3 regions of the Blautia difficilis genome follow, and region 1 is predicted to be linked to each of the others. Evidence: riboswitches for the same ligand, from Rfam matches in the RefSeq annotation. Region 1 holds a riboswitch; each other region holds the start of a gene.
What was found. A riboswitch is a leader RNA that binds a small molecule or an ion and turns the genes downstream of it on or off. The one in region 1 is predicted to bind FMN.
Positions count from the first base shown of each region.

Region 1 (3,277 bases):
GTGATCAAGGAGAAATTTCCCATACTGGAATCCTATGACATGACTCTGGAAGCTTCTGTTACCAAAATGATGTGGGTGCTGGGTCAGACACAGGATCTCCGGGAATGCAGAAGGTTATTTTATAAAACCATTAATCATGATCTGCTGTTTGTATAACTCTTGAATCCTGATACTAATTTGTTACCCGCCACCTACAGAGATGGGAATCATCTCACATCTGATATTTCACACCCAATAGGAGAACCCGAATGAACCGAACCATAGAATATACAATCCCGGAATCCCAGAACGGACTCCGGGTAGAACAATTTCTCAGAAGAAAGGGATACTCCCGGCAGAATCTCACAGAAATCAAACGGATGCCCCAGAGCATCCTGGTAAACGGAATCCACTACTATATGCGTCAAACCCTGGCTGCAGGTGACCATCTACAGGTCTGTATCTGCGAGACAGAATCCTCGGAGAAAATCCCGCCGGTAAAGCTTCCCCTGAACATTGTTTATGAAGATGAAGACATCCTGGTGATCAACAAGCCTGCAGGAATGCCCATCCATCCCTCCATGAAAAACTACTATAATTCTCTGGCCAATGCCCTGGCATGGTACTATCAGGATCAGGGAAAGCCTTTTATCTTCCGCTGCAGCAACCGCCTGGACCGGGATACCTCCGGGCTCACTGTAATTTCCAAACACCTGGTCAGCGCCAGCATCATGGCCGATATGACCAAAAAACGCCTGGTACACAGGGAATACCTGGCCATCGTAAAAGGTGACCTCACCCCACCCGCAGGAACCATCACAGCCCCTCTTTCCCGCAAAGAAGGCTCCATTATTGAACGCACCGTAGATTTTGAACATGGTGAAGAAGCCATCACCCATTATAAACTGGTAAAAAAAGAAAATGGGCACAGCCTGGTCTCCCTTCAGCTGGAAACCGGCCGCACCCATCAGATCCGTATCCATATGAAATACCTGGGCTATCCCCTTATCGGAGACTACCTCTACAACCCTGACATGGAACACATTACCCGCCAGGCCCTACATTCCTACCACATGGAATTCCCCCATCCCATCACAGGACAGAAGATGACTTTCACTGCTCCCCTTCCGTCGGACATGTCTGCCATCAGTCCCCTTTAAGCACTACACGGATTCTCTTATAAATAAAGAATACGATCAGAGATGTCAGTGTATATTTAAAGATATTGAATGGGAAAATAATCAGTGCTGCAAAGCTAAGCAGACTGTTCACAGAGCTATGCACAGCTCCTCCCATTTCAATAAATGCCTCAATCGGCATTCCAAAAGCTTTGCCATAAGCCGGCAGCAGCACAAATGCATTCATAAAGCAAGCTACAACAGCTGTCAGCACTGTACCTGCAGCCATACCTATTACTGCATGCTTTCTGTTCTTGACAGAATGAAAGCGATAGATCAGACCAGCCGGAACCACAAAGGTACATCCAAAAATAAAGTTAGCCAAATCTCCTACACCTGCTGTCATAGAACCCTTGGTCACCAGATGAACCAGAATCTTCACCAGTTCGATCAGTACGCCTGCAATAGGTCCCATGGCAAAAGATCCTACCAGCACCGGAATCTCAGAAAAATCCAACTGATAGAAAGACGGTGCCAGAAATGGAAGTGGAAACTCCAGATTCATCAATACACCTGCAATTGCTCCTAACATAGCAATCTGTGTAATTGTCCTCGTCTTGCTCCTGGCCACTACATTGCCGTTTCTCAATACCTGTTCACTCATACTGTTTCTCTCCTTTGAAATATTTTTTTGCAGATGTCAGACAAAAGCCCCACATCTTTCTGCAAAAGAAAATTCCACAAGAATGCTGTTACAACAACATAAAAAGCCCCGGATATCCATCCGGGGCACTGAGCACGTACTTTTGTATACTGCGTGTTCTTCTCTCATCCAGACTTTACTGTCGGTTTTGGAATTTCACCAAATCAGCCGCCGAAGCGGGTCGCGGACTATACCGCCGGTAGGGAATTTCGCAACTGCGATCACCCAACCCCGAAGAATTTTCTTTTAACTGAAACCGATTATACTATATACGCATACTCATTTCAAGAGATTTTATTAATTTTTCAGTCTTTTTTATAAAGCACAAATGCTTCATATGGATTCAGGACAATTTTCCTGTCAAACATTTTTCTGCCCATATTTGTGATCAGGCACTGAGCTCCTTCTGCAAATGTTTCCGGAAGTTCCATTTCCGCTTCCTGCGCACTGAAATTGCATACTGTGAGCAGCTTCTCTGCTCCAAGCTTTCTTGTGTAAGCGAAGATCTGGTCATGGTCACGGTACAGAGCCTCAAATTCTCCGTATACGATGATATCCATTTCTTTACGCAGACGGATCAGCTTCTGATAATAATGGAAAACAGAGTCCGGATCTTTTAACTGATCTGCGGCATTGATCTGCTGATAGTTTGGATTTACCTTAATCCACGGTTCCCCTGTGGTGAAACCTGCACCTGCGGAAGTATCCCACTGCATAGGTGTTCTGGCATTGTCACGGCTTCTGAGCATCAGGCATTTCATCATATACTCCGGTGTCAGTCTGCCTGATTCTGTCAGCTCAGTGAAATAATGAAGACTTTCGATATCGCGGTAATCCTCCAGCTTGTCAAAATAGATGTTAGTCATTCCAAGCTCTTCACCCTGATATACATAGGGGGTTCCCTGCATCATATGAATGCAGGTCGCCAGCATCTTGGCTGAAATATCCCGGTAAGCAGGATTATCATTTCCAAATCTGGATACACTTCTTGGCTGGTCATGGTTCCCAAGGAAAAGACTGTTCCATGCTTTTCCTGCCAGTTCTTCCTGCCATTTGATCATGATCTTCTTGAACTCTTTGAAATCATACCGTTCTGTGGTCCATTTGCCATAATCACCACCACCGATTTCTACATGCTCAAACTGGAATACCATATTCAGTTCTTCTCGGTCATCACCTGCATATTTCTGTGCTTCCTCAATGGTAACTCCTGACGTTTCTCCCACAGTCATTACATCATATTTGGAAAGCACCTCCCGGTTCATCTCCTGAAGATATTCATGCACTCTTGGTCCATGGACACTGTAAGGTCCAAAATCCCCATAAAGTCCTCCGTGAGTCTCTCCGTCCGGAAATGCCTGATCCTTGGAGATCATACTGATTACGTCCATACGGAAACCATCGATTCCTTTTTCACACCAGAAGTTCATCATATCATAAACTTCCCGACGAACCTTCTCGTTCTCCCAGTTCAGAT
Region 1 is NZ_JACOQG010000024.1:7,236-10,512, forward strand. It holds gene H8Z82_RS12915 (asparaginase) at 1-156, shown strand, start outside; gene H8Z82_RS12920 (RluA family pseudouridine synthase) at 249-1,139, shown strand; gene H8Z82_RS12925 (ECF transporter S component) at 1,126-1,761, opposite strand; FMN riboswitch at 1,914-2,043, opposite strand; gene H8Z82_RS12930 (glycoside hydrolase family 13 protein) at 2,106-3,277, opposite strand, start outside.

Region 2 (3,277 bases), on a different contig from region 1:
TGGCATGTCTTTAGAATATACACCTTGCTTTAATTGTAAAAAAATATCACGAATTTTGGATTGGGGATTAACAGATGAAGAAAATCGTGAAAATGCAGCAGTTTTGGATAAGCATTTGCAAAAGTTGTTGGATTTACCGATAGAAACCAGGCAATTGCTGGGGATAATGGTAATGAGATCATATTGGAATCGCTACGATTGCATAGTACCGATACACGAAGTTGAAAGAGCAACTGGATTAAAACCAGAAAATATTATACAAAATGTTGAAATATTGGAACGAAGAGGAATTATATCAGAGATTGAGGTAGAAGAGGAAAAGGGGATTCCAAGCTGCATATTGTATCCTGATTTTGAGTCTAGTTTCCCATATTGGAATGCTATACGGGAATTCGTAAAGAAAACAGGAACACCGATAGAAAGAATTTGTTGTGATCTGGATTTTTCTGTATTTGACGAATAAAATGTAATGATGCCGTAGGCAGAAACATTTGGATCAGACCCTATGAAGTACCGGAGTATACTCTGCCTAATGGACAAAAAGTGAAATTCCTTGATGATCAGAAAACCTATCTGGGGAATCAACTGGAGTCTGAATTTGGAGGAGACAGCTGCTTCGGTATTTTGGCAGGTATGGATTTTATTCTGGTATGTACATTTGAGAAAGAGGGTAAAAATCCAGAGCTGTTGATTTATAAAAAGAGATAATATAAGCAAAAACAAAAATTCCGCTTTACAAATAACAGATAAAGTACTAAAATAAACAAAAAGATATCTTCAGGGCAGGGTGAGATTCCCTACCGGCGGTAGAGCCCGCGAGCCGAAAGGCATGATCCGGTGAGATTCCGGGGCCGACAGTACAGTCTGGATGGAAGAAGATGATAGTACAGTTGATTTTTTGAATGAATGTAGTATCAGAGCTCTGAGATGGTGATCCATTTCAGAGCTTTTTATATAGGAAATCAAACATTCATTTATCGATCAGATGTAACCGATCAATTCCACCCTGCAGATATTTCTGCAGGCTTTTTTTGTATCTGGTACATTGTTTTCGAAATAATTATACCATTCACTTGTCTGTGAATTCGATTGCACAGGTTTAAAAGCCTCGGCGTAGCCCAGGCAAAGAACAGGAATAAGAAAGAAGGAATAGAAATGACGGATCAGGAATATATGCTTCGGGCGATTCAGCTGGCAAAAAAAGGAGAAGGCTGGACGAATCCCAATCCTATGGTAGGGGCAGTGATCGTAAAAGACGGAAAGATCATCGGGGAAGGCTATCATAAAAAGTATGGAGAACTTCACGCGGAACGTAATGCAATTGCTTCTCTTACAGAATCAGCAGAAGGTGCGGTGATTTATGTTACGCTGGAGCCTTGCTGTCATCATGGAAAAACACCTCCATGTACGGAAGCGATCATTGAACAGAAGATCAGAAAAGTGGTGATCGGTTCCCGGGATCCGAATCCGAAAGTGGCAGGAAAAGGTGTGCAGATGTTAAGGGAAGCCGGTGTAACAGTAGTTGAAGATTTTATGAGAGAAGAATGCGATCAGCTGAATCCAGTGTTTTTCCATTATATTACTACGAAGACTCCTTATGTGGTGATGAAGTATGCCATGACACTGGATGGGAAGATTGCAACGAAGACAGGAGCATCAAAATGGATTACCGGAGAAGCGGCAAGAAAAGAAGTACAGCATATGCGGCATCAGTACATGGGGATCATGGCAGGTATTGGAACTGTGCTTGCAGATGATCCGATGTTAAACGTCCGGGTAGAAGGCTGGAAAAATCCTGTCAGGATTGTGTGCGACAGTAAGCTCAGGATCCGTCCGGACAGTCAGATCGTAAAAAGTGCGGAAAAGTATCGGACGATCGTGGCTTATGCAGATCAGAAAAATACAGAAGAAAAAATAAAAATATTACATACCATGGGAGTTGAGACCATTTACTGTCCCGATGAAAAGAATCAGATAGACCTTAAGAAGCTGATGGCAGATCTTGGAAACAGAGGCATTGACAGCATCCTCCTGGAGGGAGGCGGTACGTTAAATGACAGTGCCCTGCGAGCCGGAATTGTAAAGGAAGTACAGGCTTTTGTGGCACCAAAGCTGTTTGGCGGGGTGGCCGGGAAGACACCGGTAGAAGGTATCGGAGTTGAATTCCCGTCTGATGCAGTGGAACTGAAATATACAGATATCTGCCAGATCGGTGAGGATATTCGGATAAGATGTCAGGTGTGTGAGAAAAAACAGGAGGAATCATGTTTACAGGAATCGTAGAGGAGAAAGGAAAAGTCCGTTATATACAGCTGACAGGGGAATCAGGGATCCTGGCAGTGAAAGCCAGGAAGGTCCTGGAAGGAACAAGGATCGGTGACAGTATTGCTGTGAATGGTGTGTGTCTGACAGTTACGTCGATCCAGCCGGACGGATTTACTGCCGATGTGATGGCAGAGACGATCAGAAGAAGCAGTCTTGGCAGCTGCAAGGCCGGAAGCCAGGTAAACCTGGAACGTGCAATGGCTGCAGATGGCAGGTTCGGGGGACACATAGTAAGCGGCCATATTGATGGGACTGGAGTGATACGTTCCATGCTCCGGGAAGAAAATGCCATCTGGGTATCAATTGGGACATCGCCGCAGATCTTGCATCTGATCGTGGAAAAAGGATCCATCTGTATTGATGGGATCAGTCTGACAGTTGCAAGGGTTGATGAAGCTGGTTTTCAGGTGTCGGTCATTCCGCATACAGGAGAAGAAACCACCCTTTTGGAAAAGGTGCCGGGGGATCTGGTTAATCTGGAAAATGATGTGATCGGAAAATATGTAGAAAAACTGCTTGGCATCAGAAAAAATGAAGAAGAGAAAAAAGAATCCGGAATTACGATGAAGTTTCTTGAAGAATTCGGGTTTTAGAACAGGAGGATATACACTATGTCACAAAATTATCAGTACAACACAATCGAAGAGGCACTTAGGGATCTTAAGGAAGGAAAAATAGTTCTGGTCACAGATGATCCGGACAGAGAAAATGAGGGAGACCTGATATGTGCGGCAGAGTTTGCAACCCGGGAAAATATTAATTTCATGGCGACTTATGCAAAGGGTCTTATCTGTACACCGATGAGTGCGGAAATTGCAGCGAGATTGAACTTTCCGCCGATGGTTGTTGAGAACACGGACAATCACAGTACAGCATTTACCGTGGCAGTGGATCACGCAGATACAACCACAGGTATCTCTGCGGCAGAGCGCTCCTATACCATTATGAAGTG
Region 2 is NZ_JACOQG010000037.1:3,984-7,260, forward strand. It holds gene H8Z82_RS15215 (hypothetical protein) at 1-463, shown strand, start outside; gene H8Z82_RS15220 (hypothetical protein) at 544-708, shown strand; FMN riboswitch at 770-884, shown strand; gene ribD (bifunctional diaminohydroxyphosphoribosylaminopyrimidine deaminase/5-amino-6-(5-phosphoribosylamino)uracil reductase RibD) at 1,156-2,283, shown strand; gene ribE (riboflavin synthase) at 2,265-2,918, shown strand; gene H8Z82_RS15235 (bifunctional 3,4-dihydroxy-2-butanone-4-phosphate synthase/GTP cyclohydrolase II) at 2,937-3,277, shown strand, end outside.
Region 2: it holds a riboswitch for FMN, as region 1 does, so the genes downstream of both, ribD (bifunctional diaminohydroxyphosphoribosylaminopyrimidine deaminase/5-amino-6-(5-phosphoribosylamino)uracil reductase RibD) here and H8Z82_RS12925 (ECF transporter S component) in region 1, are expected to answer to the same signal.

Region 3 (3,277 bases), on a different contig from region 1:
ATTGCAACAATTAAAGGCTGCTGGTCTTATTGAAGTTGCAAGAGGGACAGGCGGTGTGACAATTACCAGACCATTGGAGCAGATTACATTCCTTGATGTGTATAAAGCAGTGGAATGTGCACCAGATGAAGAACTGTTTCATTTTCATGAGAATCCCAATCAGAAATGTCCGGTAGGAAAGAATATTCACCATGTTCTTGATAAGAGACTGTTAGAAGTACAGAAGGCAATGGAGGAAAAACTTTCAGAAATGACACTTGCTGATGTGAAAAAAGATATTGCAGTGTATACAGAGAAAGAGTAGCCTACAGAAGGCTTCGGATGAGTGATTATATCATCACAATTTCCGGAGCCTTTTCGTTTTTCATAATCAATGTAAAATCTTCAAAAGGAGTTGTAACAAAAAAAGTTACAAAAAGTTTGATGTAACTATTGACATTACATTAAACGGATGATATTGTATAGCTACAAGATGTAACAATCATTGTTACAGCATATCAAGGAGGTAATTTAAAATGCAGAAAGTAGTAGAATTTTTACAGAAAAACCCGGTTCAGTATTTAGCAACCGTCGGAAGAGATGGAAAGGCAAAATGCCGTCCATTCATGTTCTGTTTTGAGCAGGATGGAAAGCTTTGGTTCTGTACTAACAACACAAAGGATGTTTACAAGGATATGTTAGCAAATCCTGAAGTAGAAGTATCAGTATCTTCCCCTGAATACGCATGGATTCGCCTTCATGGCAAAGCAGTATTTGAGGACAACAAGAGTGTAAAGGAAGGATGCATGAACAATCCTATCGTTAAGGGACAGTACCAGACAGCAGATAATCCTATTTTTGAGGTATTCTATCTTGAAAATCCGCATGGTTTAATCGCAGATTTCTCTGGAAATCCACCTTATGAATTTTAAAGATAATTAACAGAAAAAATTACAGTCTTCGGGGCAAGGTGTAATTCCTGACCGGCAGTATAGTCTGCGAGCAAAAGCTGATATGGTGCAATTCCATAACCGACGGTAAAGTCCGGATGAGAGAAGATATGATAAAACAAGTCCCGCAGGGAATCCGTCCTGCGGGCTGTTTTAAATTCAGGCATATCTCACAAAAAGGAGATTTATGAGTAACAATACAGCAACTATTAAAACAAGAAAAAATTTAGTTTCTACAAGGACGATAACAATGACAGCTCTACTGGCAGCTATATCATATGTGTTGGCATTTTTAGAGTTTCCGGTTCCTTTGAGTCCATCATTTGCACGAATGGATCTGTCAGATTTACCTGCACTGATTGGGGCGTTTGCGTTTGGACCGGTTACAGGAGTGATGATAGAATTGATAAAAAATATATTACAGCTTCTGTCAACATCAACAGGAGGAATTGGTGAACTTGCCAATTTCCTGATGGGGGCATCCTATGTACTGGCTGCCGGTTTTATATACAAATACAAAAAGACTAGGAAAATGGCGATGTGGGCATGTGTTATTTCAAGTGTAGTTATGGGAATAGCAGCAGCGATTGTAAATTATTTTATACTACTTCCACTGTTTGAAGCATTTATGCCGCTGGATCAGCTGATTGCATCATTTGGCGAATTTCTGCCATTTATTAAGACCAGGCTGGACGTTGTGCTATTCAATGCATTGCCGTTTAATATCTTAAAAGGCTTGGTGATTGGAGCAATTGCCATGATGATATATAAAAAACTTACACCGATACTGAAAGGAGAGACTTTGAAATGACAAAAATGGATTATCTTAAACTTCTGGTGGATGAAATTCATTCAACAACAGTTGCAACGATAGGTTCAGATGGACATCCTCAGACAAGAATCATAGATATGATGTACTATGATGAAGAAGGTGTGCAGAAATTTGTCCGAAGCAGTGTATTGAGAAAAGAGGTTCATTATGATTTTTAAGAAAATCAGAAAAGGGCATGCTGACTGGAGAAACTTTTTATGTAGTACTCCGGCAAGGGATTATGTATTCCAAAAAGATGCATATGAAGACCAGATTGACAGGGCTGCAAAGAATATAAGAAATACAGACTGTGTTATAATTGGGGCAGGAGCCGGGGCATCGACAGCTGCGGGAATCCAATATGGTGGTAAAAGGTTTACAGACAATTTTGCAGAATTTATAAAAAATACGGCGAGTACTACATGACAGATATGTATGCAGCCGGATTTTATCCATATCCGTCTGAGGAGGCAAAGTGGGGATACTGGTCAAAACATGCATTGATGAACCGCTTTGATCCTCCGGCATTGCCGCTTTATACAGAGCTTTATGATATTGTAAAGAACAAAGAATATTTTGTACTTACAACCAATGTGGATCATCAGTTTTATAAAGCGGGATTCGATGAAAAAAGAATATTTGCAACACAGGGAGATTATGGGAAAATCCAGTGCCAGAAAGCCTGTCATCCAAAGACTTACGATGCAAAAGACCTGTTTCGTAAAATGGATAAAGCAAGAAGAGACTGCCTGATTCCATCAGAACTTGTACCAAAATGTCCGGTGTGTGGCGGCAATATGGCTATGAATCTCCGTTGTGATAATTATTTTGTGGAAGATGAAGCGTGGCATGAGGCAGCCGACAGGTATGCGGGTTTTCTGGAACAGAATAAAGATAAAAAGGTTGTTCTTTTGGAACTTGGAGTTGGATTTAATACGCCGATTATTATACGTTTCCCTTTTGAAAAGATGGTGAGGGAGAACTCGTCTTATAGTTTGATACGCCTAAATATAGATGAAGCGGTAGTTCCGGAAAGCTTCGGGGAACGTGCAATCGGTATTGGCGGTGATATGGCAAAGGCAATTACTGATATAAGGGGGCTGGTATTATGACACAGGATGAGCGAAGAGAATATCTGATTCAGTATCTTTTAAAAGAAGAAATACCGTTTGGCAGACAGAACATTCCTACGGATAAGCAGGGGCAGGAAAATCTGCTCCGCTCACTTATGAATGTCAGACCGCCAAGACCAATCAATAATGATTTTTTGAAAATACAGGATGAGTATCTTACAGAAAGAAATATAGAGCGTGGAATCACAGATGTTGACACGCTTGCACCTGTAAAATCCGATTCGAGATTATATATCTGGCAGGGAGATATTACCACTTTGAAATGTGATGCGATCGTGAATGCGTGTAACTCACAGATGCTTGGTTGTTTTTCACCGATGCATGCCTGTATTGATAACTTTATTCATACTTATGCTGGAATGGAACTTCGTCTGAAAATGCATGAAATTATGGCAAAGCAGGGG
Region 3 is NZ_JACOQG010000012.1:54,202-57,478, reverse strand. It holds gene H8Z82_RS09200 (Rrf2 family transcriptional regulator) at 1-304, shown strand, start outside; gene H8Z82_RS09195 (pyridoxamine 5'-phosphate oxidase family protein) at 516-911, shown strand; FMN riboswitch at 932-1,043, shown strand; gene H8Z82_RS09190 (ECF transporter S component) at 1,117-1,740, shown strand; gene H8Z82_RS09185 (hypothetical protein) at 1,737-1,919, shown strand; partial or broken gene H8Z82_RS09180 (Sir2 silent information regulator family NAD-dependent deacetylase) at 1,909-2,852, shown strand; gene H8Z82_RS09175 (protein-ADP-ribose hydrolase) at 2,849-3,277, shown strand, end outside.
Region 3: it holds a riboswitch for FMN, as region 1 does, so the genes downstream of both, H8Z82_RS09190 (ECF transporter S component) here and H8Z82_RS12925 (ECF transporter S component) in region 1, are expected to answer to the same signal.